One region of the Carnobacterium inhibens subsp. inhibens DSM 13024 genome, then DNA from elsewhere that is predicted to be linked to it. Evidence: riboswitches for the same ligand, from Rfam matches in the RefSeq annotation. Region 1 holds a riboswitch; the other holds the start of a gene.

Region 1 (15,821 bases):
CAGAAGAAGAAATGTATCTCTTCTTTACGACTCGTCTTGGAACAGTTAAACGTACGAGTGTAAAAGCATTTTCTAATATCCGCAGCAATGGTCTGAAAGCGATCGTCTTAAAAGAAGATGACGAATTGATGTCGGTTTCTGTAACAGACGGCAATCAAAATATCATTATTGGAACACATTTAGGTTATGCTGTAAGCTTCCATGAAGATGATGTTCGAAATATGGGAAGAACGGCTAGTGGTGTTCGTGGTATTCGTTTGAGAGAAGATGATTATGTCATTGGAGTAGATTTGTTAACAGAAGACTCTGAAGTACTGATTATTACAGAAAAAGGATATGGAAAACGAACTAAGGCTAGTGAATATGCGATTAAAGGCCGTGGTGGTAAAGGAATAAAAACAGCTAATATTACAAGTAAAAATGGAAACTTAGCTGGTCTGACGACTGTGAAAGGCGAAGAAGATATCATGTTGATTACAAATACAGGTGTTATTATTCGTTTTAATGTCTCTGCAGTGTCACAAACAGGCCGTGCAACACTAGGTGTTCGCGTGATTCGAGTAGCAGATGATGTGAAAGTTTCGACAATGGCTAAAGTAGAGCCAGAAGATGAAAAAGAGGATTCAGAGCTATTAGAAAATAGTATTGAAGGTACATCTGTAGAGATTGATGAAACAAGTGATGTGATTCAAGAAACAGATCTAACAGAAGAAAATGACGATTTAACAGAAGAATAATAGTGAGAAGGAGAGATGACTTTTAGTCTCTCTCTTTTTTTGGAGTGTTGCTTAAAAAGCTAAAAATAATTTTTTTGAATCAGATAAGTTTACACTATTGATTTTTGCAATAGGCTGTGCTATACTAAACGGACGTGAGTAATCTACTGCAACATTAATAGAATACTCTCCTTGCTCTGTAAAAAGAGCCAAAGTCCATAAGGAGGTGACAGTCAAGATGAGTAAAGCAGCAAAATATGAAATTTTATACATTATCCGTCCAAACATCGATGAAGCTGAAAAAACAGCTTTAGTTGAACGCTTTGACACTATTTTAAAAGATAATGGTGCTGAAATCACTGAATCTAAAGACTGGTCGAAACGTCGTTTTGCTTACGAAATCAAAGATTTCCACGAAGGAATCTACCATATCGTAAAACTTACTGCTAATGATGCAGCTGCAATCAACGAATTCGACCGTTTATCTAAAATCAGTTCTGATATTCTGCGTCATATGACAATTAGAGAAGAAGACTAAGCAAAAATGTTTCACATGAAACATTTTTATCGGAAGGAGTGGACAATGTGATTAACAATGTTGTTTTAGTTGGAAGATTAACAAAAGATGCTGATTTAAGATACACTTCAAATGGCACAGCGGTAGCAACTTTTTCATTGGCTGTAAACAGACAGTTTACAAACCAAAAAGGTGAACGAGATGCAGATTTTATTAACTGTGTAATTTGGAGGAAAAGTGCTGAATCATTTGCAAATTTCACTAGAAAAGGTGCATTAGTAGGTGTAGAAGGCCGTATTCAAACTCGTTCTTATGATAATCAACAAGGGCAACGTGTGTATGTTACAGAAGTAGTTGTTGAAACGTTCTCATTATTAGAATCAAAATCTAAGAGTGAACAACGTAAAGATCAAAGTGATTCAAACTCTGGATCGTATGGTTCTCAACAAAGTTCTTACAATAATACACAAGGTAACTCACAAGAAGCTCCCCGTAACCAACAATATCAAAATTTTGGAAACTCTGATCCATTTGAGAAGAGCGGACAACCAATTGATATTTCAGATGACGATTTACCATTCTAAAAGGAATGGGAAATAAAGGAGGAAATGAAATGGCTCAACAACATAGAGGCGGAAAGAAACGCCGTAAAGTTGACTTCTTTGCAGCAAACCATATTGAACATGTGGACTATAAAGATGTTGATCTTTTGAAACGCTTTATCTCTGAAAGAGGTAGAATTTTACCGCGTCGTGTTACTGGAACATACGCTAAAAACCAACGTAAATTAACTAAAGCAATCAAACGTGCTCGTATTATGGGATTATTACCTTTCGTAACTGACGAACAATAAAAAGACAAAGAGAATCGTAATTTTACGATTCTCTTTTTTATTGAGATAATTAATTTATGCAGTTTTTAGGTGATTTAAAAATAAAACAAATAAGTAGAGAAAAGTCGGGAAATACTTGTAGTATTGTTCTCGGTTTTTTTATTTTTTAATTTATAAATAGAGAATGGGAAAGTTTCACGTGAAACATTTTGTCGCTATTGTTTCATGTGAAACAAGTTGTCTACTAAGAGAACAAGTGGTAAAATAGAGAATGAACTTTACTTAGGAAAGAGATGGAAAAAGGGGCATATTATGAATAAGAAACTATCTCAAGAAAAACTCCCAGAATTCTTGAATAATAAAAAAATACAAACGATTATAGCTGTTATAATGGTATTGCAATTAGCTACAATTATTCTGGGATTTATAGCTAGCTTTGGAATTGGTTTAGCTTTATTGGTCATTTTTATTGTTGTTTTAGTCTTGTTGTATAATTTAATTAAAAAGTTATCGATTGAAAATAGAAAATACATTTCTGATTTAGCTTTTCGAATTAAGCGTGGAGAACAAGAAGCCTTAATAAAAATGCCAATTGGTATTCTATTGTTTAATGAAAATCTGCAGTTGCAGTGGATCAATCCCTATCTTCAATCTCACTTAGGTTATCAAGAAGTCTTAGGAAAACAAATAAAAGATGTTGATAGCGAATTAGCTAGAATTGTTAAAGAAAGTCAAGATTCAGGTTTGAAAACTGCTAAATGGGGAAATAAAGTTTTTCAAATTATTGTCCAAAAAGATATAAAAGTTGTGTATCTTATGGATATTACAGAATACGCTAACATTCAATCTAAATACGAAGATGAAAAAATTGTTATCGGAAATATCTTTGTTGATAACCATGATGAAATTACTCAAGGGATGACAGATAGAAATATATCTAATTTAGATAACTTTATTACAACACAATTATCTAATTGGGCAAAATCTCATCATGTGTACTTAAAACGTATTACTGAGGATCGCTTTATCGTTATGATGCATTATGGGTCTTTAGAAAAAATGGAAGAAGAAAAATTCAGCATTATTGATCAAATTAGAGAAAGAACTTCAAAACAAAACTTCCCGTTAACATTAAGTATTGGACTAGCCTATGGATCTGATGATTTAAGTGAATTGTCTAAGTTATCTCAAAGTAATTTAGATTTGGCTTTAGGGCGAGGCGGAGACCAAGTTGTTGTTAAAGGATACGATACTGAACCTCGTTATTATGGTGGTAAAACGAATCCTATGGAAAAAAGAACGCGTGTTCGTTCTAGGATGATTAGTCAAGCTCTCCAAGAACTAATGAAGCATTCGGATCAAATTTTTATTATGGGACATAAGTATCCTGACTTAGATGCAATTGGTGCCTCTTTAGGAATCAGAAGAATTGCTGAAATGAATAACAAAGAAGCATGGGTTATTGTAGAACCGAAAGAGTTTAGTAAAGATATCTCTAAATTAATGAAAGAAGTTGAAGAGGATAATCAAATTAGCCGCTACATTATAACACCGTCTGTTGCAGAACAAATGATTACGGCTAATAGTTTAGTGGTGTTGGTTGATTTTCATCGTCCATCTATGGGAATCGCGCCAGACTTGATTACACGTACGAATAAAGTAGTAGTCATTGACCATCATCGTCGTGGAGAAGCTTTTCCAGAGAATCCAGCGCTGGTTTATATTGAACCTTATGCGTCGTCTTCAGCCGAATTGATTACAGAACTATTTGAATACCAATCTGAAGAAGCAGATCCAATCAATAAAATTGAAGCGACTGCTTTGTTAGGTGGAATTATAGTCGATACCAATAGTTTTTCTCTTAGAACTGGATCACGTACATTTGATGCTGCAAGTTATTTGAGATCTTGCGGAGCTGATGCTGTAATGATTCAACGTCTTCTAAAAGAAGATAAAGAAACCTATCTTCTTCGTAGCCACTTGATTGAGACTATTGAGTTTATTACTAAAAATATAGCCGTTGCTATTGGAGAAGAAGAGAGTATATATGATACAGTAGTAGCAGCACAAACAGCTGACACGATGCTTTCAATGTCCAATATAGACGCTGCATTTGTTATCACTAAGCGTACTGACAACCGTATTGGTATTAGTGCTCGTAGTTTAGGTGAAATCAATGTACAGGTCATTATGGAACAACTAGGTGGTGGCGGACATTTATCTAATGCAGCTACGCAATTAGAAAATATTACGATAAAAGAAGCAAAAGAACAATTGCGTGAGGTTATTTTAAACCAAACTAAGGAGGAATAAAATTATGAAAGTTATATTTTTAGCAGATGTAAAAGGTAAAGGAAAAAAAGGCGAGGTAAAAAACGTTGCTGATGGGTACGCACATAACTTTTTACTAAAAAATAATTTAGCTAAAGAAGCTACTTCAGCTAGTATTAGTGAATTGAATGGTAAAATAAAAGCGGATGAAAAAAAAGAAGAAGAGATTCTACAAGAAGCTAAAAAGGTAAAAGAATTTCTCGAAAAAGATGAAAATGCAATCGAGATTAAAACAAAAGCTGCTGAAGATGGTCGTTTGTTTGGTTCAGTTACAACAAAACAAATCGCTGCTGCAGCACAAAAGCAGTTAAACATAAAACTTGATAAACGTAAAATAGAATTACCCGTTCCAATCAGAAGTTTAGCTTCAATGAAAATCGACGTGAAAATTCATCCTGAAGTAGTTGCAACAATTACTGTCAGAGTTTTACCAGAAAATTAAATGAATGAAACAAAACATTTGGCTTAAAAACATTTTAAGAGCCAAATGTTTTTTGTTTAAAATAAAAAAGGGAACGAGAGTTCTTTTTGGTAGATTGTGTTTGGGGTTGTTTTAAGGTAAAATAATAGAATTGAATCCAACAAAAAAATCCAAACTAAAAAGAGTGTTGATAATGAAGGGGAGAGAATTTATTGGTACAAGAAGCTTTTCAAGATCGCTTACCGCCACAGAGTATAGAAGCTGAACAAGCTGTTTTAGGTTCAATATTTCTAGATCCTGAGACGGTTGTTGGCGCTTTAGAATTTATTGAGTCGAAGGATTTTTATCGTCGCGGACATCAATTGATATTTCAATCAATGTTAGAATTAAATAACCATAATGAAGCTATCGATATCGTTACAGTAACCAATGCACTAGAATCTAAAAATCAGCTAGAAGATATTGGCGGAATGGCTTACTTAGCAGAATTAGCTGTCGCTGTCCCAACAGCTGCTAATATGGAGTATTACGCAAAGATAGTAGAACAAAAAGCTATTTTACGAAATCTGATCCATACAGCAACAGACATCGTTACTAAAGGATATGAAGAAGGAGACGAGCTGGCATCGATTTTAGACGAGGCAGAGCGTAGTATTCTAGAAGTATCTGAAAGACGCAACAGGAGCGGTTTTTTAGCTATTTCAGACGTGTTGAACAGCTCTATTGCACAAATAGATCAGCTGTATCAAAATAATGAAGAAATTACTGGTTTGCCTACAGGTTATCAGGCATTAGATAAAATGACAGCTGGACTACAAAAAGAAGAATTAATTATTTTAGCTGCGCGTCCCGCTGTAGGGAAAACGGCATTTGCTTTAAATATTGCTCAAAATATTGGAACAAAGACGGATGAAACAGTTGCTATTTTTAGTTTAGAAATGGGTGCTGAATCGCTTGTCAATCGTATGCTTTGCGCAGAGGGCAGTATTGATGCCGGTCATTTAAGAACAGGGACATTATCAGAAGAAGAATGGCAAAGTCTGATCGTAGCCATGGGTAGTTTATCCAAAGCCAATATTTATATAGATGATACTCCTGGAATCAGAATCGCTGAAATTCGTGCGAAATGTCGTCGATTAAAGCAAGAAAAAGGAAATCTAGGTTTAGTGTTAATTGATTATCTACAGTTGATTGAAGGAACGGGTCGCGAAAGCAGACAACAAGAAGTTTCTGAAATTTCTCGTCAGTTAAAAAAATTAGCAAAAGAATTAAAAGTACCCGTTATTGCATTGTCTCAATTATCTCGTGGTGTTGAACAACGTCAAGATAAACGTCCAGTATTAAGTGATATTCGTGAATCTGGATCAATCGAGCAAGATGCGGACATAGTAGCCTTCTTGTACAGAGATGATTATTATGATCGTGAAGATGGAGAAGATGACGATGACCACGAATCTGCTGGAGAAGATAATGTGATAGAAGTTATTATTGAAAAGAACAGAAGTGGTGCAAGAGGCACGGTTAAATTACTATTTATAAAAGAATACAATAAATTTTCATCATTGAGCTATTACCCTGATGATATGGCTCAACGTTAAAAAAGACTAATGCGAATTATTGTTCGCATTTTGTCTTTTTTTTTGTTGATAAAAAAAATATTGTTCGTTTATTTCGTGTTTTTTAGTTAAAAAAAAATTAAATATTCGTTTTTAGGTTGAAACAATCATATATTACTGATAGTATTAATAAGTATTTGGGTTAAAAAAAAATTAATGAGGTGTTCATATGTCTTCAGTAGTAGTAGTTGGTACACAATGGGGCGATGAAGGAAAAGGAAAGATTACAGATTTTTTAAGTGAAAATGCAGAAGTCATTGCACGTTATCAAGGCGGCGACAATGCTGGACACACCATTCAATTTGATGGTGTAACTTTCAAATTACACTTAATTCCATCAGGTATTTTCTATAAAGATAAAATTAGTGTTATTGGAAATGGTGTTGTTGTAAATCCTAAAGCACTTGTTAAAGAGTTAGCTTACTTGCATGAAAGAGGCATAACAACTGACAATCTACGTATATCTGATCGTGCACATGTTATTTTGCCTTATCATATTCAACTAGATCAATTACAAGAAGATTCTAAAGGCGATCAAAAAATCGGAACGACAATCAAAGGTATTGGTCCAGCTTATATGGACAAAGCAGCACGTGTCGGAATCCGAATTGCTGACTTATTAGATAAAGAGATTTTTGAAGAACGTTTACGTATTAACTTAGAAGAAAAAAATCGTAGTTTTGTAAAAATGTTTGATTCTACTGCAATTGAATTTGAAGATATTTTTGAAGAATATTACCAATACGGTCAAGAGCTTAAACAATATGTTTGTGATACTTCAGTTGTCTTAAATGATGCTTTAGATGATGGCAAACGCGTATTATTTGAAGGTGCTCAAGGTGTTATGTTGGATATTGATCAAGGTACGTATCCTTTCGTTACATCTTCTAACCCAGTGGCTGGTGGAGTGACAATCGGTAGTGGTGTTGGTCCTTCAAAAATTGATAAAGTAGTCGGTGTATGTAAAGCTTATACTTCACGTGTGGGAGATGGTCCATTCCCAACTGAATTATTTGACGAAGTTGGGCAACGAATTCGCGATATTGGTCGTGAATATGGTACAACAACAGGTCGTCCACGTCGTATTGGTTGGTTTGATACAGTAGTGATGCGTCATTCAAAACGTGTATCTGGTATTACTAATCTTTCTTTAAACTCAATCGACGTTTTAAGTGGATTAGAAACGGTTAAAATTTGTACTGCTTATGAACGTAATGGAGAAGAAATTTTACACTACCCAGCAAGTTTAAAAGAACTAGCTGAATGTACACCAATCTATGAAGAACTACCAGGTTGGAGCGAAGATATTACAGAATGCCGTACTTTAGCAGAGCTTCCTGAAAATGCAAGAAATTATGTACACCGCATTTCTGAATTAGTAGGTGTCCGTATTTCAACTTTCTCAGTTGGACCTGACCGTGAACAAACAAACATATTAGAAAGTGTTTGGGCACAAGTTTAATAAAAAATCGATTAACCAAGCAAATCGTTACGTTTGTTTGGTTAATTTTTTTAAATAAAATTTATTTTTTCTGCATAAAAACAAAAAAATGTGGTAAAATGTATTTTGTAAGTGAAATTCACAAAAAGGGTTGTTAGCTCAGTTGGTAGAGCAGCTGACTCTTAATCAGCGGGTCGAGGGTTCGAACCCCCCACAGCCCATATATAAATACTTGTAAAATACCTTATTTGAGTAAGGTATTTTTTTTGTACTATTTTATTGATGAGTAATGTAAAAAATAAATGAAAATATTTTTATCATTCATATAAATAGATTAGTCCGTTTCTTATTTGGCTAAGCGTAAACAATGGAAACGTCTATCAAAATGAAAAGAGTAAAGCGAGTAATTATTCTTTTTAGCTGAATCCGTATTCAAGTATTTGTGAAAAAATGGAAAGACTATTATACTGAAATAGAAGAATAAGATAGTTACTATTCTATTAAGAGGAGTGAAGTAATTGGTTGAATTTTTTAGTTCTTTAAGCCCACTTGTACAAACGATAATTGCGACGCTCTTTACCTGGGGAATGACTGCTTTAGGAGCCACTTTAGTATTCACTACCAAAAATGTTAATCAAAAGTTAATGGATGGAATGCTAGGTTTTGCTGGAGGAGTAATGATAGCGGCAAGTTTTTGGTCACTATTATCGCCAGCTCTGTCAATGGCTGAAAGCGGACCGATACCTGCTTGGATACCTGCTGCAATTGGTTTTATGCTAGGGGGAATTTTTTTATGGAGTGCAGATAATGTTTTGCCCCATTTAAATCCTAATATGCCTCCAGCAGAAGCTGAAGGGGTGAATCCTCAAAAAAGAAAACGCAGTACATTATTAGTTTTAGCGATTACGATGCATAATATACCTGAGGGTTTAGCAGTAGGTGTTGCATTTGGATCCGTTGCAACTGGGAATCCAGAAGCCTCTATCGCTGGAGCTGTTGCTTTAGCAATTGGTATGGGAATCCAGAATTTTCCAGAAGGAACTGCGGTTGCTATGCCCTTAAGACGTGATGGTATGTCTAGAGCGAAAAGTTTTTACTATGGTCAACTTTCGGGAGCTGTTGAACCGATAGCGGCTATAGTAGGGGTATTAGCTGTTACAGTAATGGAACCATTGCTTCCATATGCTTTAAGTTTTGCAGCAGGAGCTATGATCTTTGTTGTTGCTGAAGAAGTTATACCTGGTTCACAAGAAAATGGAAATAAAGATTTAGCATCTATGTGGTTGATGATTGGTTTTACAATCATGATGATCTTAGATGTAGCTCTGGGATAGAAAAGAAAAAAAGGGACTCAACAAATTAATGTTGAGTCCTTTTTGTGTAGCTAGTTTAAATTTCAAGAGGCGAATTAGTCTCTGTCTCTGCGATTTGACGTTAATAATGGGAAAAACTTCAAGGAATAAAGTGCACACAAGCCAACGATGATATAAACAATTTTTGATAATAGCGATGTTTGTCCTCCAAAAAGCGTAGCAACAAGATCAAATTCAAAGAGTCCAACCAACAACCAGTTTAAACCACCTACAATTAGCAATGCTAACGCAATACTATCCAATGTTTTCATTTAAATCCCTCCTTTATTTGATAATACCACTATACTTGTTTCAGAATTAGTTGTCGATTAAAGTGTCTTATGAAAAAAGGTAACCTTTTTATTATTCTTTCCAAATAAAAAATGGTAAGATTGCTAAAATTATAGTGAATTTTAAATGTACAAAAAGTGATTAAATAAAAACGAATGAAGTAAATGGGGAAGGAAGTAAAAACATGCTTAAAAATGGACTAATGATGCAATATTTTGAGTGGTATATAGAAGATGATGGTAACCATTGGAAACGTTTAAAGGAAGATGCAAAACATTTAAGTGAAATTGGAATAACCAGTGTATGGATTCCACCATGTTTTAAAGGTACAGGAACACAAGACAATGGATACGGAATATATGATTTATACGATTTAGGTGAGTTTGATCAAAAAGGTACTATCCGCACAAAGTATGGTACAAAAGAAGAATTAATAGCAGCAATTGATGAGCTGCATAAATACGAAATCCAAGTTTATGCAGATGTTGTTTTAAATCATAAAGCAGGCGCAGATGGAGTTGAACGATTTAAAGCGATTGAAGTGGATCCTGATGATCGCAATCAAACAATCAGTGAACCCTATGAAATTGAAGGATGGACAGAGTTTACTTTTCCAGGTAGAAAAGGGAAATACTCTGATTTCCAATGGCATTGGTACCATTTTTCAGGAACGGATTACAATCAAGAAAACGAGAAAAAAGCTATTTATCGTATTGAAGGTCAAAATAAAGGCTGGGCCGATGACGAAACAGTAGATAACGAGTATGGCAATTACGATTACCTCATGTATGCTGATATTGATTATAGTCATCCAGAAGTTGTTGAAGAAACAAAAAAATGGGCTAATTGGTTTATTGCAGAAACTGGAGTAGATGGTTTTAGGTTAGATGCTGTCAAACATATTAACGAAAATTTTATTTATGAATTACGCGAAAGTATTGAATCTAATTTTGGCAAACAATTTTTTATTGTGGGAGAGTATTGGGACCAAAATTACTCTAGTTTAAAGAATTATTTAGAGAGCCAAGGCTATAAAATGGATCTATTTGACGTAGGATTGCATCACCAATTAGAACAAGCTTCAAAAATGGGTAACGAATTTGATTTGACACAATTATTTGATCAAACGTTAATCCAAAATAATCCCATGCAAGCTGTAACTTTTGTAGATAATCATGATTCTCAACCAAATCAATCGCTGGAATCCTTTATTGAGCCATGGTTTAAGCCTGCAGCTTATGGAGTTATCTTACTAAGACAAGAAGGCTATCCAGTGCTCTTTTACGGTGATTATTACGGTATCAAAGGGGATGATCCGATTGAACCTCAACGTGAAGTAATCGATAAATTATTGTACCTTAAAAAGAATTATGCTTATGGAAATCAAACAGATTATTTTGATCACAGAAATTGTATTGGTTGGACTCGATCAGGAAATGAAGAGTATCCAAAAGGGTGTGCTGTAGTCATCTCAAATAGTGAAGCTGGCTTTAAGGATATGTTTGTAGGAGAAGACAAAAGCGGATGCGTTTATGAAGATTATCTAGGTAATTGTACAAATAAAATAACGATTGATGAAGAAGGTAATGGTCATTTTCTTGTAGAAGCTGGTTCTGTATCTGTGTGGGTGAATAAAGAAGAATAATTAAATTAAAAGAAAAAGATCGAATTGTTGCTAACTAATGAATAGACTGAAAAAGTTTATTCATTAGTTATTTTTTTGTACTCTTAATGTCTAATTACTTAAGAGAATTGATTAAATAGTTTGTATATAGTAAGCTTATAAGTAATTAAATGTTTTGCAGGGGGACACATTTGTGTTGAGAAGGTAAAACCTGACCCTTTGAACCTGTTAGTTAACACTGACGTAGGGAGCACTAGGTACATATCTGTTAAATTATACGTACTGAGCTCTCCATTTCTATGGGGAGCTTTTCTTTTGTAAAACTTTTAATTGCGGGGGGACACGCTTGTGTTGAGAAGGTTAAAACCTGACCCTTTGAACCTGTTAGTTAATACTGACGTAGGGAGCGATTAGTGTTTTTTTCATACACTTTTTTTAGCCTCTACGCTTTTTGTAGAGGCTTTTTTTGCTTGCGTCCAAAATAAAGGAGGACTGAGAGTTAGATTTTTGAAGAATGGTGAAAAGAAATGGCAGACAAAAAAGTAGAGGAAAGAGGAATGAAATATGTTAATACAAATTAAAAAAAAAGCTCCTTTAGTGCATTGCATGACGAATTACGTAGTTGCTAATTTCACAGCGAATGGGTTACTTGCAGTCGGTGCTTCGCCTATTATGGCTGATGAAGTTAAAGAGGTATCTGAAATAGTATCGATTTCTCAAGCATTGCTTATTAACATTGGAACAGTGAATGACCGTACAGCAGAAGCTATGCTGCTTGCAGGCAAAAAAGCAAATGAATTATCTATTCCTATTGTGTTGGATCCAGTAGGTGTTGGTTCTACAAGTTATCGCAAACAATTGGTTAAGCACCTTCTGAAGAAAATTCAGTTTGATTTAATTCGGTGCAATGCAGGTGAGCTAGCGGCAATTGCCGGTGAGGTTTGGCAACCAAAAGGTGTAGATAGCGGCACAGGTGAAATAGATATTGCTAAAATCGCAAAACGAGTTGCTTTGCAGTATACGTGCCTTGTCATTGTAACGGGTGAATCAGATTTTATAACAGATGGGCATGAGGGAATTCATGTTTCAGGAGGCAAGAAAATAGCGACACACATCACAGGTACTGGGTGTTTATTAAGTGCTATCTGTGCAGCGTCGCTTGCGAGCAGCGGTATGAATCCAATGCAAAGTTTAGCAGCGACGTTAAAAGATTACAAGCAAGCTGCTGAACAAAGTACAAATGAAGTGGGTACGTTTGCTTTACAATTTATGAACACATTACAAAAATTATCGGAGGTTGAGAGATGACTGCACTAACAATAGCTGGATCAGATTCAGGTGGCGGTGCTGGAATTCAAGCGGATATAAAAACATTTCAAGAACTGGGTGTATTTGGAACAACAGCAATAACAGCATTAACTGATCAAAATACACTAGGAGTACACGGTATTTTTGAAGTATCGCCAATTTTTGTACAGCAACAATTACAAACAATACTAGATGATTTTTCTGTAAAAGCAATTAAAACAGGAATGTTATTTTCAGCTGAAATTATTGAAGTTGTGGCTAAAATCGTACAACAATACCAAATTCCACTAATCGTTGATCCAGTGATGATTGCAAAAGGCGGAGCAAGTCTTTTACAAGATGAAGCAGTAAAAACGTTAATCGAAAAGCTGTTTCCTTATACAACAATTTGCACACCAAATATCCCTGAGGCAGAACTTTTAACAGGCAAACGGATTAAAAATGTTAAAGATATTGAAGAAGCTGCACAGCAAATCCTTCAAATGGGGGTTGAATGCGTGATTATAAAAGGAGGTCATTTAGATGGAGAACAGGCAACGGATAGAGTATACACTCGTCAGCATTCTTTTTCAATAAGTACCCCTCGTATACAAACAAAAGATACACATGGGACAGGTTGTACATTTTCTGCAGCTCTTACAGCAAATATTGCAAAAGGACTGTCCATACATGAATCGATTATTGAAGCAAAAAAATTCATCCATCTAGCTATTTCTACCCCTCTTCATATTGGAAATGGTCATGGACCAACAAATCATTTTGCTTATAACGATCAAAAAAGAACCTGTGAGGTAGCAGTAAATGAACTGTAATATTTTGAACGTTTATTTTATAATGGGTACAGTGAACTGTAGAAAAGATCCTTTGGAAACCCTTGAAGAAGCTTTACAAGCAGGGATTACTTGTTTTCAATTACGTGAAAAGGGTGAAGGGTCTTTAACAGGTAAAGCGTATGAAGAGTTTGCTCGTGCTTGTCAAAAAATGTGTCAAGCTTACCAAGTACCGTTTATCGTCAATGATGATGTAGAGCTTGCATTTAAATTAAATGCGGATGGTTTTCATATCGGCCAAGAAGATCTAGCGCTTCCTATATTTCGTGAAAAAGCAAAAGGAAAAATAGTGGGTGTTTCTGTACACAATTCTAGAGAAATGGAACAAGCGATACTTAACGGAGCAGATTACGTCGGAATTGGTCCACTATATAAAACGCAATCTAAAAAAGATGCGAAGCCTCCTGCTGGGTTGTATTTTTTAAAAGCTATACGAAAACAATTTGCTAACTTTCCAATTGTAGGAATAGGTGGAATTACAGAAGAAAATGCTAATGCCGTTCGTTCTTCAGGCGCAGACGGTGTGTCTGTTATTTCAGTTATTTGCCACAGTGAAGATATTGGACAAACCGTTAAGAATCTACTGTCAAAGAAAAAAATAAACTAATTATTTAGAGGATTGATTTAGCATTAGTATATAAATAAGGATAAAGCAAATACCACTCCCCTAAAGTATTAGGAGAGTGGTATTTTAGTAAGGATTTTTACTTTGAGTTCTATTTAAGTCTATAATTGTCCACGTCTATCTTCAACAGATAGATCTGGGGTATCAGTTAAATCTTCAACGGTAGGTGATGAAGGAACTTCTACAGTTCCGTTAAATTCTGAAGTATCAACAGGTTCAGAGTGAAGATTTAAATCTGTTTCAATGTCTTCAATAGTAGAAGCTAATTCAGGATCAGTGTAGCTGATTTCTTCTTCAACTTCTTTGTAACTTTGTTTTACTTCTTCAGCAAAACTGTTTACTTGATCCATTGCTTGATCTTTTAAATCATATGCTTGTGCTTTGATATCTTCACGTAATTCTTTTCCTGATTTAGGAGCGAATAATAAAGCAGTAACTGCAGCAGCAGCTCCTACAAATAAAGTTTTAGTAAAACTGTTAGCCATAATAAAGTTCCCCTTTTCTAAATTAGTTTAGTTAATTAAATGAAAAACGTTTTTTTGTCCTCTTTTTTCTAGTTTGATACATCTTCAAAGCAGTTTTTCCTACTTTAGTTATGCGAGGAGGAGTAACCGTAACTTTTCTACGTGAGCTAGAGAAAAGAGATGAAACGACTTTTGTGCCATTTTGTTTTAAGTCATTGATCGATTCTCCAAATTCACTTGTTGTCTGAGTAAAGCTAGAAATATAAGATTGTTTAACAGCGATATCTTTGGTCATACCATCTACTCTAGTAGTCATATGATCTATTTTACTTGTTATAGCATCTGCTTCTTTTGTAAAATGATTGATATGATCTTGAACAGTGGTTTGAGTTGAATTAATTTCTTTCATTAGTTTTCCAACTTTTTTACCGATGAGAATTCCTACAATAACTAAAGCAACCAAGGCTAAGACAACAACACCAATTGCTATGATAAATTCGACTGACATTTAGCTTTTACGCTCCTTTCATTAAGATAGATTTTAAAACAGTTTAACTTAATAAGAAAGTAGACAAATCGTACACTCATCTAAATTGGTGAGCGATTAATTTACCTTTATTTTCTATAGAATACCATTAAAGATAGGAATATCCAAATAAAATGAAATCGCATTAATGAGAAAATTTAAATTGAAAAATTATTTGTTGTTAAAAGAATAAATAACACCTTTGATTGATGGTTTTTTTTATAAGGGATGGTCAAAATGAAAAGAATCCGTTACAATTAAAGATAAAACAATAACTAGAAGACAGTAGTGGTTAATAAAAGAGTAAGACATTGGAGGATTAATGGAATGAGCTTATCTTCAAAACAAGAAACACAAAGCGAGCTAACAGGGAAGAATAAAGCGCTATTGGTTGCTGTAACAGATGGTAGCATGATACCTATAGAAGAAGTGCCTGATTTGGTATTTTCTGAAAAAATGATTGGAGAAGGTTTTGCTATGATTCCAACATCTGATGTAGTTTATGCGCCTATTAGCGGAAAGTTATTTCAAGTAGCGGGTGCATCTCATGCATTCGAAATACGAACAGATGATGGTTTAGAAGTGTTAGTTCATGTTGGTTTGGATACTGTAACGCTAAACGGGGAAGGTTTTGAAACAAACTTAAAAAAGGGCATGATGATAAAGCAAGGTGAACCTCTAGTAAAATTTGATAGAGAGTACCTTTTAAGTCGAGGATGCCGTTTGTTTATACCTGTTGTTGTGATAAATGGAGAAAACGAGAATTACCATTATGTTTTTAAACCGAACAATGAGATACAAGCCGAAGCTGGAAAAACAATTGCGTTGACGATTGAAGGCTATTAAACAGTTATTATATTTACTCAAAATCAAGAGCTCTGAATGAGCTCTTGATTTTGTTTTTGCACTCTTATTGTATGTTCGGTA
Region 2 (15,821 bases), 1.6 Mb from region 1:
AGACACCAGAGTCATCCGTGACAAATAGGGAGTCGACTCGTTTATCTCTCATCAAACGAATCGCTTCTGAAAGAGATTTTCCAGGAGTTACAGAGATAGGATTTTTTATCATAACTTGGTCTACCGTTTGAATATTTGGTCTTGCTTGAATCAATCGGTCCTCACCGATAAAATCTTCAACAAACTGATTAGCCGGTTCAGCTAGTATATTATCCGGCGTATCAAATTGAACGACACGACCATTTTGCATAATCACAATGCGGTCAGCCAGCTTTAAAGCTTCATCCATGTCATGGGTAACAAAAATAAACGTTTTTCCCATCTCTTCTTGTAATTCTTTCACTAATTCTTGTAAAGCATCTCTAGTAATAGGATCTAGTGCTCCAAAAGGTTCATCCATTAATATAACATCTTGGTTCGCAGCCAAAGCACGAATAACACCAATTCTTTGTTGCTGTCCACCAGAAAGTTCTGCTGGGTAACGTTCCAAAAAGTCTTTTGGTAAATCTACTTTTTCAAGTAGTCGTTCAGCTGATTCTCGTTGTTTATCTTCAGACCACTTTAATAATTTAGGAACCATGACAATATTGTCATAAATTGTCATATGAGGCATTAACCCAATTTGTTGGATAACATAACCGATTTTACGTCTTAATTGAACAGGGTCTTTTTTCATAATATCTTCCCCATTAATTAAAATTTGTCCTGATGTCGGCTCAATCATACGATTGATCATTCGCATAGAAGTCGTTTTCCCACTTCCACTTGTACCGATAAACACAATAAATTCTCCATCATTAAATGTAAGGTTAATAGCGTCGACTGCTTTTTTCCCACCTTTATATACTTTTGAAACATCTTTAAATTCTATCAATACACTCACCTCTTTATATATTCTTTCTATTTTTTGACCATATGCAAAACTATTATCTCAAACATACTAACTCTAATCAAATTTGACGATTTTTGATTAATTTTTTCTCATAAAAAAAGATTTTGGAATTAGTATTCCAAAATCTTTCTTTAGCTAGCTTATGAGTTTATAGAATTGGAGAAAATAATCTAGAAAAAGTTTGTTTAAATTTCATCCATTTAGATTTATTATCAATGATTTCTTTTGTCAGTAGATAGCTTTTCTTCATATCTTCATAAAAGAAATTTTGCTGTTGCTGAGCAATCTTAGCATCATAGATAAAAACATTTACTTCAAAATTTAATTTAAAACTACGGATATCAAAATTAGCTGTCCCAATCGAACAGATATCTCCATCCACAACTACTGTTTTTGCATGTAAAAATCCATTATCGTAAATATATACTTCTGCACCAACTGCTGCCATAGCTTCAGCATAATACATGGTAGCCCGATAAATAAATGGATGATCTGGTTTATTCGGTATCATGATTTTAACATCAATCCCAGACATTATAGCAATTTGAATAGATTCCAATACTGAATCATCTGGAACAAAATAAGGCGTTTGAATAAAAACAGACTCTTTAGCCATACTGATCATCTTAATATAACCCTTTTTGATTTGCTCAAGATCTGAATCTGGGCCACTCGAAACGACTTGTACGTTCGTATGCCCTTTTTTATCAATTAAAGGGAAGAAATTTTCTTCATATTCCAATTTATGTTTAGGAACTGCTGCATTCCAATCCATTAAAAATCGACTTTGTAATGCTAGGACAGCATTTCCTTGAATTTTTAAATGGGTATCTCTCCAATAGCCAAATTTCTTATACTCGCCTAAATACTCATCTCCAACGTTGAAACCGCCAGTATACCCAATTTTCCCATCAATAATCACAATTTTACGGTGATTGCGGTAGTTAAAACGTAAATTAATCAATGGAAATTTTGAACCAAAGAAAGGTTCAGCTTTGCCACCTAATTTTTTTAATTTTTTAAAAAAATTAGGCTTTAACGATCGAGAACCTAAAGCATCATAAATAACTAAAACATCAACTCCAGCAGCTGCACGTTCTTCTAAGACTTTAAGAACACGTTTCCCTATTTTATCGTTATGGATAATATAATAGATCATATGAATGTGATGCTCCGCTTTAGAAATATCTTCTATTAAAGAATTAAATTTCTGTGCTCCATCAGTGAACAATTCAATTTTATTTCCTTTAGTTAAAATTGATTCGTCACTTTCTAAAAATAAACTTGCCATTTCTTTTGCGTTTTCAGTAGCTTGTTTAGCAGATAATAAATTTTCATCCTCTGCTAACATTTCTTTTTGAGCTTGTACGAGCTCTGGCATTCCTATATTTTCTTGAGACTTGATATCAAATATCTTTTCACGGGTCAATTTTTTCCCAATAAACAAATAAAAAATGAATCCAATTCCTGGTAAAAGAATCAACACAAGCAACCATGCCCAAGTAGCAGCAATATCTCGTTTCTCACGAAAAACCGTAATGACAGCAAAAACGATATTTAAAAAGAAAAAACCCAAAAGTATGTATGTGATAATCTGCATCGACGTATTCCTCTCCAACTTTATTATTAGTCAATCTTACTACTTCCCTAATTTTTTAGCTACTACAAACTAGCGAACTGCAGGAATTCATTACCAAAAAAGAGATTGGGCAGCTGCCACAATCTCTCACTTATTTATCCTTAAAAAAAATGGTTAATGTTTACTTTTTGGTAAAAACAACATTGGAGTCGTTTTAGCTATGATGATTAATACAACGCTTGTTACTATTCCAGTAACGAGTGCACTTCCACCGTTCGCAATAAATGAATACCAAATAGGATTCATTCCTTCTGGAGCATAACTTCCCCAAAAATAATACCCTGCAATAAAGTGCCAGAAGAAACGAGCTACTGTTCCTAATATCGTTCCAAAGACAATTAATTGATATTGCTTTAGTTTTTTATTTTCTTTAAAAGATCGTTGGATAGGTCTGCTTACCAGACCTGCAAAACCAACAAAAGCAAAAGCAACAAAATATTCTATAAATCCTTGTAATGGATGCAATATACTAGCGTTTCCAACTAAGAAATGCAATACTCCCCATAAAAATCCTGATGCAGACGCTGCTATAAAACCATACCTAAATGCAAACAACGTTAACGGAATCATCCCTAACGAAATTGTAAATCCTGTTCCAATATTGGTTGGAATCAAAGATAACACAATTGCTAAAGCGGCAACTATCGTCCCTTCTATCCAAACACGTAACCTCATACTACTCAAAAAAAACTCCTCCTTCATGTGTTGAACAGTGCCACACATCAAAGGAGGAGTCCGAATAATCATTTTAACACTATTATTTCGTCCCCGTCACAATCCCTACGCTCGTACTAACGAACAGGTTCCAAGGGTTAGAATCTATTGATTCAATCTCAGCTTTTTACAGCACCCCTTTGTGATGGTTGTTCATTCAATTTTACTTCCATATAATATAGTACAATTATACTGATTTTTTGTCAATATACGATTTGATGATTCAACTATTAAGCAGATTAAACTAGACTGCCCTCAAGTATTTTTGAGTAAACAAACTTATACCCATCTGCTTCCTTTACTTTCTTTTTAGTATCTTTGAATCCTGATTTTAAATACATCATTTGTCCACTGATGTTATCGTAATCAATCAACAAAACAATTTCATTAATAGAAGAAAACCGCTCTTTTATATACTCCGGTAGTTTTTCCATTGAAGCTTTTCCGTATCCTTGCTTTTGATACCGTTTATCGACCGAATGGGCTTTTAAAAGAATAGCATTGGGATTTGAGACATAGTTTAATACCGAATTTCCTGTTTGAAGGATAAAGAAACCTACCATCGTATCTTGGTCTAAGATCAAGATAGGGTATTTTTCATTTTCATGTAAACTTTCAGTCATACCGACCATAGGCATCACTGTGTAAGGATTTTTTTCTATTATATAATCTTCTATCATAGAAACATCGCCTACTGTTGCTTCTCTTAGTATAATATTTTCCATCCTATTCATACACTAACCTCCACTGATTTATTGTATTAAACCTCTTTATAAGCCTACCTTACCTGTCCCCATCCCATTCAGCATAAAATTCTGATAAATAGTGTTCCATAAAAGCATGTCTTTGTTCTGCTAACTTTTTCCCAGGAGTTGTATTCATTTCTTCCCTTAGTTTTAACAATTTTTCATAAAAATGCATAATAGCTGTATCTTCTCCAGAACGATAATCTTCAATAGTAAGATGTTCACGTGGTTTTTTTTCCGGATCATGTATCAATCGATTTTTTGAACCTGAATAGGCCATTGTTCTAGCGATCCCAATTGCTCCTATTGCATCCAATCTATCTGCATCTTGAATAATTTTTCCTTCTATTGAAGTCAATTTAGTTTTATTTGTCCCACCTTTGTATGACATGTGAAGAATGATATCCATTATTTGTTCTGTTTCTTCTTCAGTTATAGGATGAGTTGAAAGCCAACTTCTAACTTTCTTCTCCCCATCAGCTTCTGTTTTATTCATTTTTTCATCAGCCACATCATGTAAAAGAGCCGCCATCTCGCAAATAAAGAAATTTATTTCTTTACGTTCTTGTTTTGCAATACTTTTTGCTAAATTTCTGACTCGATGAATATGCCACCAATCATGACCGCTAGCATCATCTTTTAATAATTTATATACATAGTCTTCTGTATGTTCAATAATTTTTTTTTGTAAATCTGTTAACATTTTTTCCACCTCATTTGTACTCTTCCAGCACTTCAAAATAAGTCTATCAATCCCACTAAAAAACCACAAGTTATATGTCAATTTTTATATCTTATTTTTTATCTTTTTTTACAAGAAACCTAAAAAGAAAACGCTTTTAAAAACTTTTTTTATTTTTTTTATTCCCCCTCTCAGGTCTGTCGTCAAGGTAAAACAACGGTATTAAAGCTTATTTTTGAAAATGGTTTTGTTTTTCATTTTTTTTTATTCATGTTACACTGATTATTGTGCTTCATTTTAAAAGTTTTTTTTTAATGAATAGATGTCGATTTTTCTTAAACATTTTTCAAAGAAATCAGCCATTTTACGAATGGTTTCTATAACAATTTATGTTTTGATTCTATCCTTATCAGATTGTACTTTATTCATTTTGATTCACTAGTTGACATTCATAAATAAAAAAAGGAAGGGGATGTTATTTTTGTCAAAAATAACTATTGAAAATGTTACAAAAGTTTTTGGTAAAAGAACAACACAAGCCTTAGAGTTGTTAAACCAACAAAAATCTAAGCAAGAAATCTTTAAAGAAACTGGGGCCACTGTAGGAGTAAACAACGTTAGCTTTACAGTTGAAGAAGGTGAGATTTTTGTCATCATGGGATTATCAGGTAGTGGAAAGTCTACTCTTGTCCGCATGTTTAATCGTTTAATCGATCCTACTAAAGGAAATATTTACATCGATGATAAAAATTTATCTACTATGGATAAAAAAGCCTTGCGCCAAGTCAGAAGAGAAAAATTAAGTATGGTTTTCCAAAACTTTGGTCTCTTCCCTCACCGTACGATTTTAGAAAACACTGAATATGGATTAGAAATTCAAGGTGTTGATAAAGCTGTGAGACAACAAAAAGCTCAAAAAGCTTTAGAAAACGCTGGATTAGGCGATTATAAAGATCAATATCCTAGTCAATTATCAGGTGGAATGCAACAACGAGTTGGTCTTGCACGTGCTTTAGCGAATGATCCTGAGATTTTATTAATGGATGAAGCTTTCTCTGCGTTAGATCCTTTAATTCGTCGTGAAATGCAAGATGAATTAATTGAACTTCAAGCAAATGTTAAAAAAACGATTATCTTTATTACGCATGATTTAAATGAAGCTTTAAGAATCGGCGACAAAATTGCTTTAATGAAAGATGGTTCCATTGTGCAAATTGGTTCTCCTGAAGAAATATTGACTCATCCTGCAAATGATTACGTGGAAAAATTCGTTGAAGATGTGGATCGCTCTAAAGTATTAACTGCTGAAAACATCATGCAACGTCCTGAAACATTAAATATTAAAAACCATGGTCCTCGTTTTGCATTAGAACAAATGCGCAGTGAAGGAATCTCTAGTATGTTAGTTGTAGATAGCCAACGCAATCTTTTAGGCTATATTACAGCTGAAGATGCTTCGGAAGCACGTAAGAAAAATATTCAAACAATTGAAAGTATCCTTAAAGTCGATATCCCAACTGTTACAAGAACAACTTCCATGAACGATATCTTCTCTGTTATTCATGATTCAACTACTCCGGTAGCAGTTGTGGATGAAGGAAAATTAGTAGGTATTATTGTCAGAGGTGCTGTAATAGCCGCTCTTGCAGGAGAAAGTGAGGTGCTGCAAAATGTTTAATTTATTAGATATTATTCCAGAATTACCTGTAGCTGATGCAATAGAAAGTTTCACAAGTTGGATAACAGATACTTTTGCATTTTTGTTTGACCCTATACAAAAATATTCTGAGATTGCTATGGAATTTGTAACAGATACTTTATTACTACTTCCACCCATTTTATTTATTTTGATTATTGCTGTGATCGCCTTTTTCTCTTCAAAAAAGAAATTTGGCTTAGCAACATTTTCAATCATTGGGCTTTGGTTCATCTATAATCAAGGACTTTGGGAAGAGTTAATGAGCACTTTAACACTCGTTCTAGTTGCTAGTTTATTATCAATTGTTATTGGAGTTCCATTTGGTATTTTAATGGCTAAAAGTAAAATAGCGAATACCATTATTGCTCCTATACTGGATTTTATGCAAACAATGCCGGCTTTTGTTTATTTAATACCCGCAGTTGCCTTCTTTGGGATTGGTATGGTTCCAGGAGTGTTTGCCTCATTGATTTTTGCAATTCCACCGACTGTTCGTTTTACAAATCTAGGAATCAGACAAGTCTCAGCTGAATTAGTTGAAGCATCAGAATCTTTTGGTAGCACTGGTGCTCAAAAGTTATTCAAAGTAGAACTTCCATTAGCTAAGTCAACAATCATGGCTGGTATCAACCAAACTGTTATGTTAGCTCTATCAATGGTCGTTATCGCTTCTATGATCGGTGCTCCTGGTCTTGGAAGAGAAGTTCTTTCTTCTCTGCAACGTGCACAAATCGGTACAGGTTTTGTATCTGGTTTAGGTTTAGTTGTTCTAGCGATTATCATTGATCGTTTAACACAAAAATTAAATAAAAAATAATTGAATGTTATTTTAAAAAAAAAAAGGAGATGGATTAGTTATGAAAAAATTAAACTGGAAACATTTAGGCCTCACAGCAGGTTTAGGATTATCATTAGCTGCAGCAGGTTGTGCAACAGAAAAATCTTCAACAGAGGATACATCTGTTGGTAAAGGACAAGAAATTGAATTAGCTTATGTAGAATGGGATACTGAAGTCGCTTCTACTCACGTGATCGGTAAAGTTTTAGAAGATTTAGGTTATAATGTAAAATTAACACCTTTAGATAACGCTGTAATGTGGCAAGCCGTAGCAAGCGGTGACGCTGACGCTATGGTAGCTGCATGGCTGCCAGCCACTCATGGTTCTCAATTTGAAGAATATGGCGACCAAATGGTTAACCTTGGAACGAACTTAGAAGGCGCATTAGTTGGTTTAGTTGTTCCTGAATACATGGATGTAGATTCTATCGCAGACCTTACTGATGAAGCTGAAATGAGCATCACAGGTATCGAACCCGGTGCTGGTGTTGTTGCTGCAACTGAAACAGCCTTAGAAGATTACGATAATTTAAGTGATTGGGAACTTGAGACTTCTTCATCTGGTGCAATGACTGTTGAATTAGGTCAAGCTATTCAAAATGAAGAAGAAATTGTTATTACTGGTTGGTCTCCACACTGGATGTTCGCCACTTATGGCTTGAAATATCTTGAAGATCCTGAAGGTTCATTTGGTGAAGCAGAAACGATCAACACTATGGCTCGTGAAGGTTTAGAAGAAGATATGCCAGAAGCTTATCAAATATTAGATCAATTTAACTGGACAACAGAAGAAATGGAAAGCATTATGCTAGATATTTCTGAAGGAGAAGATCCTGAAGATGCAGCAGAAACATGGATTGAAGAAAATCCTGACCGCGTTGCTGAATGGACTGAAGGCGTAACAGAATAGTCTTATCTATCCCCTGTTAGAAAAAGAGCATTCACTTTTGTGAATGCTCTTTTTTGCTTATTTAAATTAAAAAAACTTTTACTAACTTCAATTAAGAAGTCAGTAAAAGCCCCTTTTAATTTAATTTTTGCGATTACGTGAACTAGTTTCCATAATAATTGGTAAAATTACTGGACGTCTACGTGTTTGTTCAAAAAGATGTTTGTTTAAAGCGTCTCTAATTTCTTGTTTTAAACGGCTCCATTCAAATTCTTTACGACTTAAATTTTCTTCTACTACTTTTCTGATAATCTCATTGCTTTGATTAATAAGATCTGTATTTTCTTTAACGTATACAAACCCTCTCGTCATAACTTCAGGTCCTGAGATGATTTTACTTTTTCTGCGATTAATAGTAACGACCGCTACAAAGATTCCATCTTCAGATAGCAATTTACGGTCGCGTAACACAATATTTCCAATATCGCCAATTCCAATACCATCTACCATTGTGTTTCCGGCTGTTACTTGTCCTGCTACATGCATACGTTCATTTTTGTATTCCATAATATCGCCTTTTCCAGGAATAAAAATATTCTTGTATGACATCCCAACTTCGTGTGCCAATTCTGCATGAGCAGAAAGCATTCGGTATTCTCCTTGAACAGGAATAAAGTAAGTAGGTTTAATCAAATTGATCATTAATTTTAAATCATTAGGAGTTGCATGTCCTGATGCTTTTAAATTATCTGAAATTTGTTTTACAGTTCCACCTGCACGGTAAATCAAGTTTTCTGCTTGAGCAACTGTTACTTCCATTGCTGTTGAAGGGCTGGTTACGATATAAACTAAATCGCCCTCTTTAATATTTACTTGAGTGTGTTTTCCTTTAGCCATACGCGTTAGAGTCTTAATTGGTTCACCAGTAACACCCGTTTCTAATACAACAATTTCTTTATCTTCGTATTTTTCGATCTCTGTTATTGGAACAATTAAATCCTCACTTGGCAATTGAAGTTTATTCAATTCCATAGCAATTCGAACAATTTCTTCAAGGTTGCTTCCTGTAATAAAAATCTTCTTATGAGATTTATGAGCAGCATCTAAGACTTGTTGGATACGCAGAATGTTGCTTGCAACACTAGCTACGATGATACGTCCTGTAGCATTTTGGAATGTATCCAATACTTCTTCTGCTACTTTCAAATCACTGATATTTTCTACTGGGCTTTCAGCTTCGCTAGAATCACTCAATAAAGCTAGTACTTTGTCTTTTCCAATGTCAGCAATACGTGACAAGTTACTTTGATACATTGGTTTTGCACTTTGGTCAAATTTGAAATCACCCGTATAAACGACGCTTCCTTCAGTTGTCTTAAGCGCTATCCCAACTGAATCAGGAATCGTATGATTCGTTCTAAAGAAACTAGCAATCACATCTCCAAATTCAATCTCAGTATTTTCATCTATAATATGATAATCATCAAATTTACTTACTTGACTATCTTTTTCAACAAATAATTTTGCTAAAGCTATTGTTAGCTCCGTACCAAATACTGGAACGTCAAATTTTTGAAGGAAATAAGGCAATGCTCCTATTGCATCTTCATGACCATGTGTTAGAAATACTCCAGTTACACGATTTCTATTTTCTTCTAAATAACTAAAGTCAGGAATGACTACGTCGATTCCTAGTAATTCTGTTTCTGGAAACATCAATCCACAATCCAATACAAAGATGTCTTCATCAACTTCAACAGCATACATATTTTTTCCATTTTCTCGAACTCCACCTAGTGGAATAATTTTAATTGTGCTCATTTCTTCACCTCTTTTACTTTCAATTCATTATTTTTTGTATTTACCAATTTAATGTAGTTAAAATAAACTCTTCTTCTTCTTTTGTGCAAGCTACCAATGGCAATCTTACGCCTCCAACTTCAATGCCTAAATGATTTAACGCAAATTTCACTGGCGCAGGAGATGGTACTGTAAACAGACTATTCATTTTTGGCACTAACTGACGATGCAATTCTGCTGCTTCACTCATTTGAAGGGCTTCTAAGCAGTTGTACATTTTCACCATATCGTTTCCTAAAACATGGCTTGCTACTGAAATCACTCCAGTTGCTCCAATACATTTTGCAGGAAAAGCGTTGCCGTCTTCACCAGTATAGACTAAAAAGTCATCCGAAGTTTGCTCAATTTCTTCACTCACAGCGTCTAGACCTAAACATTCTTTGACTCCAATAATATTTTTAATAGCTGAGAGTTTTATCGTCGTCTTAGGATCAATAGAAACGCTCGTACGACCTGGAACATTATAGATAATAATGGGTAATGTTGTACTATTTGCTACAGCTTCAAAGTGAGCATATAGACCTGCTTGATTAGGCTTGCTGTAATAAGGAGCAACTACTAACGCTGCATCAATACCTGAAATGGCTTCAACCTCTTTTGTAAAAGCAATCGTTTCAGCAGTATTGAATGAACCTGTACCAGCAATAACGGGTACTCGACCTGCTACTAATTCGATTGTTTTTTGATACAACTCCAGCTTTTCATTATGGGTTAACGTAGGAGATTCTCCGGTTGTTCCTCCCACTACTAACCCTTCAGTGCCATTTTCAAGCAAATAGTTGATTAATTTTTCTAAACGTCCATAATCAACTGCTCCTTGATCGTCAAATGGAGTGGTCATAGCTGTTATAATGCGAGCTTTTTTTAAATCCATTTAAATCACCCTTTACTTTAAATTCATCTTACATTGATTAATCTTTTGCTTTTACTAATCCTAATTTATATAGACTTTCAGCAATTTGAACAGAATTCCAAGCTGCGCCTTTTAATAAATTATCTGAAACAACCCACATATGATAACCATTCTCTTGGTCACGATCTTTACGGATTCTTCCAACAAATGTTTCTTTTTTTCCAGCTGCATCTAACGGAGTTGGATAAATTTGGTTAGCAGGATCGTCTTGAAGTTCTACACCAGGTGCATTTCTTAAAAGGTCTTGAATAGAAGCCACGCTAGCTCCATCTTCTTTCACTTCAATATAAACAGATTCTGCATGTCCTGATACAACAGGAATACGGACACATGTTGCAGAAATTTTTATTTTATCGTTACTCATGATTTTTTTTGTTTCATTAATCATCTTTAATTCTTCAAATGTGTATCCATCTTCAGTAAATAAATCAATTTGCGGTAAAGCGTTAAAAGCAATTGGAAAATGCTTTTTGTCACCACCGGATGGCAAAATTGCTGCTTCAAAAGGTTCGTTATTCAACATGTTTTTTGCTTGGTCTTTCATCTCTTTTACAGCAGATACTCCTGCCCCACTTACTGCTTGGTAAGTTGAAACGATGATACGATCTAGTCCATATTGTTTACGAATTGGTTCAAGTGCCACCATCATTTGGATAGTTGAACAGTTCGGGTTAGCAATAATGCCTTTATGCGAACGAATCGCTTCCTCATTCACTTCAGGAACAACTAATGGTACTTCAGTATCCATACGGTAGGCGCTCGTGTTGTCGATAACAACTGCTCCGCGTTTTACTGCTTCCGGCGCAAATTGTTTTGAGATTGAGCCGCCAGCACTAAATAAAGCAATATCAACATTTTCAAAAGAATCAGCTGTTGTTTCTTGAATTTCGATTTCTTTTCCATTAAATAAAGCTTTTTTTCCAGCTGATCTTTTAGAAGCTAATAGTTTCACCTCTTTAATAGGAAAAGCAGCTTGTTCCAACATTTGAATCATTTTTGTTCCTACAGCTCCAGTTGCTCCAACAACTGCAATAGTATATCCACTCATTTATTTATCTCTCCTAATACATTTCTTTTTATCTATTAACTACACGTACTCCCAATATACATTTTAGCACAATTTTAAAGGAAATTATACACATGTAGATTATTCGCTCTCTTTTGTTTTATTATTATAACGTAGCAAAGTAAAAGTATGATACACTTTTTACGTCTATTCCCTCAATCAAATATGAAAGGAGAGCATATGAAACGCAAATATAAAATTTTAATAATTGGTATCGTTCTTTTTGTTTTACTTATTCTAGGAGGTTTGTTTTTTTTACGCTCTATGACTTACCTGCCTTTAGACGAAGCTATTGAAGAGACTATGCCATCCAATCAGAATTATCAAGTCAAAGAAACCTCTGATGCCGTTATCTTTATGCCATTGAAGGAATCACATCCGACGTCAGTTATTTTTTATCAAGGAGGGTTGGTAGAGGAAAAAAGCTATAGTTCCCTCGCTGCTAAACTCGCTTCAAAAGGGTTTCCTGTATACCTTGTTAAGCATGCGTTAAATCTTGCTGTTACCGATACAAATAAAGCAGAAAAACTGATTGTTGATGAAAACATAACTGATTTCGTTATTGGAGGTCATTCTTTAGGAGGCGTCATGGCCAGCCGCTTTGCAAATGAAATAGATTCGGATCTGTTAAAAGGGGTCTTTTTACTAGCCAGCTACCCTGATGAAAAAGGTCGACTAGACACCTTACCTATTTCAGTTCTTTCACTTGTAGGTTCTAAGGATGGTGTACTTGACAACGAAGCCTACCAAGATGGAAAAACTTACTTGCCTGATTCTACATCCTATTACATTATCGAAGGCGGTAATCATGCTGGATTTGGAGATTATGGACATCAAGAAGGCGATAATGATGCTAGTATTTCTCATGAGGAACAACAAGAATTAACCGTTCAATTTTTAGTAGAATGGCTGAATAAGATTGAAGAATAATCATAAAAAAAGAGCCCAATTAAAAATTGGACTCTTTTTTCTATTCATGTTTATTTTTCTTCAGTTTTCAATAATACTTTACGAGAAAGGTTGATTCTTCCTTGTTTATCGATTTCGATAACTTTAACATCCATTACTTCGCCTAAAGTCAAAACATCTTCAACTTTCGCAACACGTTCGTTTGCTAATTCAGAAATATGAACTAATCCATCTTTTCCTTTAGCAATTTCAACAAAAGCTCCGAATTTTTCAATTCGTTTTACTTTTCCTGAATAAACTTTACCAACTTCGATATCTTTTGTTAATTCTTCAATAATTTCTTTAGCACGTTTGATCATAGCCGCGTCTTCAGATGCAATACTGATATTTCCTTCTTGATCGATATCAATTTTAACGCCGGTTTCATCAATAATAGCATTGATTTGGTCACCACCGCGGCCAATAACAACTTTGATTTTTTCCGGTTTGATTTGCATCATTTCAATTTTAGGAGCATATGCGCTTAATTCTTCATGTGGCTCAGCAATTGTAGAAATCAATTCATCAAGAATTTCCATTCTTGCTTTTTTAGCTTGAGTTAAGGCTTCTTCTAAAATTTGTTGCGTAATTCCTTCAATTTTAATATCCATTTGAAGAGCAGTGATTCCTTTGCTTGTACCAGCTACTTTAAAGTCCATATCGCCCAAGTGATCTTCTAATCCTTGAATATCCGTTAAGACAGTATAGTTTTCGCCTTCTTTAACAAGTCCCATTGCGATCCCAGCTACTGGAGCTTTGATTGGCACGCCGGCATCCATTAAAGCTAATGTACCCGCACAGATACTTGCTTGTGATGAGGAACCATTTGATTCAAGAACTTCAGCCACTAAACGAATCATGTATGGGAAATCTTCTTCACTTGGAATCACTTGTGCTAAAGCACGTTCACCTAATGCTCCGTGTCCGATTTCTCGACGACCTGGTCCACGTGATGGGCCAGTGCTTCCAACAGAGTATTGTGGGAAGTTATAGTGATGAATGAATCGTTTGCTGTTCTCAACACCTAATCCATCAATAATTTGATGTTCGCCTAATGGTGCTAAAGTAGCTACAGACAAAGCTTGCGTTTGCCCACGAGTGAACAAACCAGAACCATGTGCTCTTGGTAAAAGTCCGATTTCTGAAGCTAAAGAACGAATTTCATCAATTTTACGACCATCTGGTCTGATTTTATCGACTGTAATTAAACGACGTACTTCATTTTTTTCCATATCTTCAACAATTTGTTTTACTTCTTTATTGATACGGTTAGATTCATCATGTTCTTTATATTTTTCTTCGTAAAAAGCAATTGCGTCTTCTTTAACTGCTTCAATATTTTCTTCACGAGCTAATTTTTCTTCTGTTTGAATGGCAGCAATCATTTTACTTTGGAAAGCATCATTCACTTCTTTTTCTAAATCTGCATCGATTTGTAATAATTGAATAGTCATTTTTTCTTTGCCGACAGCCGCAACGATTTCTTCTTGGAAAGCAACTAATTCTTGAATAGCTCTATGTCCAAACATTAAAGCGCCTAGCATATCTTCTTCTGAAACTTCTTCGGCTCCACTTTCAACCATGTTGATAGCTTCTTTTGTACCAGCAACTGTTAAGTGTATATCTGATAAAGCTTCTTGTTCAACTGTTGGGTTAATGATGTATTCTCCATCAATGCGTCCAACGTCTACTCCAGCAATTGGTCCATTAAATGGAATATCTGAAATTGCTAGTGATAAAGAAGAACCAAACATAGCTGAGAAAGATGGTGAACAGTCTTGTTCTACAGACATAACTGTATTTGTGATTTGAACTTCATTACGAAATCCTTCAGCAAACATTGGACGAATCGGACGGTCGATTAATCGAGCTGTTAGCGTCGCTGTTTCACTTGGACGCGCTTCTCTTTTAATAAAACCACCTGGGATTTTCCCAACTGAATACATTTTTTCATCATAATTTACAGTTAACGGGAAGAAATCTACATCCTTAGCTTTTTTACTAGCCACAGCTGCTGTTAATACTGCAGTATCATTATAACGAATCAAAACGGCTCCATTAGCTTGTTTTGCTAATTGTCCAACTTCAACTGTTAATGTACGTCCTGCCCATTCTTTAGTGAAAACTTGCTTCTCTGTCATTGTGTGCATTTCTCCTTTTTCTTAAAGCTTTTATTCGTTACTTCCAAACAGACTACTAAACAAATGTCAACATTTCACTTTCATTCAAATGCTCACATTTGTATAGTAGGATGGATAACAAAATAAAACAGCTTTTTTCTTTTACATACAAAATGAAGCGAGATTCCTTAGAACCTCGCTTCTAAATAGACTACGAAAAATTAACGACGTAGGCCTAATCTTTGAATCAATTCACGGTAACGAGTAATATCTTTGTTGCGTAAGTACGCAAGCAAGTTACGACGGTGACCAATTTTTTTCATAAGTCCACGGTAAGAATGGTGGTCTTTTTTGTGAACACGTGCATGTTCATTTAAGTGGTTGATCTCAGCTGTTAATACAGCAACTTGTACTTCGGGAGAACCTGTATCTCCTTCGTGGATTGCGTATTCTTTGATGATTTCATTTTTACGTTCTTTAGAAATTGACATTTCTAAGCACCTCATTTCTCAATTTTTCCTCTTACTGAGTAGACGTTGGTGATTCGTTTTACCAAGTAAAAGGTATGTGTTTAGTACACATTTAAATTCTACTAGAATAAATGACAAAATGCAAGTTTTTTAATTAACATTCTTCATTTAACTAGTCCTTTACTTTCTCCTATAATTCATCATTTTTTTAATTTATATTGAGCTGTTATTTCTAATATCAAATCTCTTAAGTTAGCCGCTTTTTCAAAATTCAATTCTTTTGCTGCAACTCTCATTTCTACTTCCATGCCATCAATTAATTCTAAACGCTGCTCTCTAGTCATC

Evidence for each region. A riboswitch is a leader RNA that binds a small molecule or an ion and turns the genes downstream of it on or off. The one in region 1 is predicted to bind thiamine pyrophosphate.
Region 2: another riboswitch for thiamine pyrophosphate. It lies ahead of thiT (energy-coupled thiamine transporter ThiT); the one in region 1 lies ahead of thiM (hydroxyethylthiazole kinase).

The regions. Positions count from the first base shown of each region.
Region 1 is NZ_JQIV01000006.1:1,753,487-1,769,307, forward strand. Features, by position in the region: gene gyrA (DNA gyrase subunit A) at 1-737, shown strand, start outside; gene rpsF (30S ribosomal protein S6) at 955-1,254, shown strand; gene ssb (single-stranded DNA-binding protein) at 1,302-1,817, shown strand; gene rpsR (30S ribosomal protein S18) at 1,847-2,086, shown strand; gene BR65_RS09625 (DHH family phosphoesterase) at 2,378-4,378, shown strand; gene rplI (50S ribosomal protein L9) at 4,383-4,838, shown strand; gene dnaB (replicative DNA helicase) at 5,030-6,415, shown strand; gene BR65_RS09640 (adenylosuccinate synthase) at 6,603-7,895, shown strand; tRNA gene BR65_RS09645 (tRNA-Lys) at 8,023-8,095, shown strand; gene BR65_RS09650 (ZIP family metal transporter) at 8,393-9,208, shown strand; gene BR65_RS09655 (DUF378 domain-containing protein) at 9,283-9,498, opposite strand; gene BR65_RS09660 (alpha-amylase) at 9,702-11,162, shown strand; TPP riboswitch at 11,311-11,408, shown strand; TPP riboswitch at 11,466-11,564, shown strand; gene thiM (hydroxyethylthiazole kinase) at 11,706-12,449, shown strand; gene thiD (bifunctional hydroxymethylpyrimidine kinase/phosphomethylpyrimidine kinase) at 12,446-13,261, shown strand; gene thiE (thiamine phosphate synthase) at 13,251-13,886, shown strand; gene BR65_RS09680 (YtxH domain-containing protein) at 14,006-14,389, opposite strand; gene BR65_RS09685 (DUF948 domain-containing protein) at 14,421-14,876, opposite strand; gene BR65_RS09690 (PTS sugar transporter subunit IIA) at 15,222-15,740, shown strand.
Region 2 is NZ_JQIV01000006.1:168,860-184,680, reverse strand. Features, by position in the region: gene BR65_RS02065 (betaine/proline/choline family ABC transporter ATP-binding protein) at 1-883, opposite strand, end outside; gene cls (cardiolipin synthase) at 1,041-2,492, opposite strand; gene thiT (energy-coupled thiamine transporter ThiT) at 2,646-3,215, opposite strand; TPP riboswitch at 3,292-3,395, opposite strand; gene BR65_RS02050 (GNAT family N-acetyltransferase) at 3,485-3,979, opposite strand; gene BR65_RS02045 (HD domain-containing protein) at 4,029-4,694, opposite strand; gene BR65_RS02040 (quaternary amine ABC transporter ATP-binding protein) at 5,155-6,351, shown strand; partial or broken gene BR65_RS14065 (ABC transporter permease/substrate binding protein) at 6,344-8,120, shown strand; gene BR65_RS02025 (ribonuclease J) at 8,241-9,920, opposite strand; gene dapA (4-hydroxy-tetrahydrodipicolinate synthase) at 9,961-10,833, opposite strand; gene BR65_RS02015 (aspartate-semialdehyde dehydrogenase) at 10,871-11,920, opposite strand; gene BR65_RS02010 (alpha/beta hydrolase) at 12,119-12,868, shown strand; gene pnp (polyribonucleotide nucleotidyltransferase) at 12,919-15,027, opposite strand; gene rpsO (30S ribosomal protein S15) at 15,228-15,497, opposite strand; gene uvrB (excinuclease ABC subunit UvrB) at 15,677-15,821, opposite strand, start outside.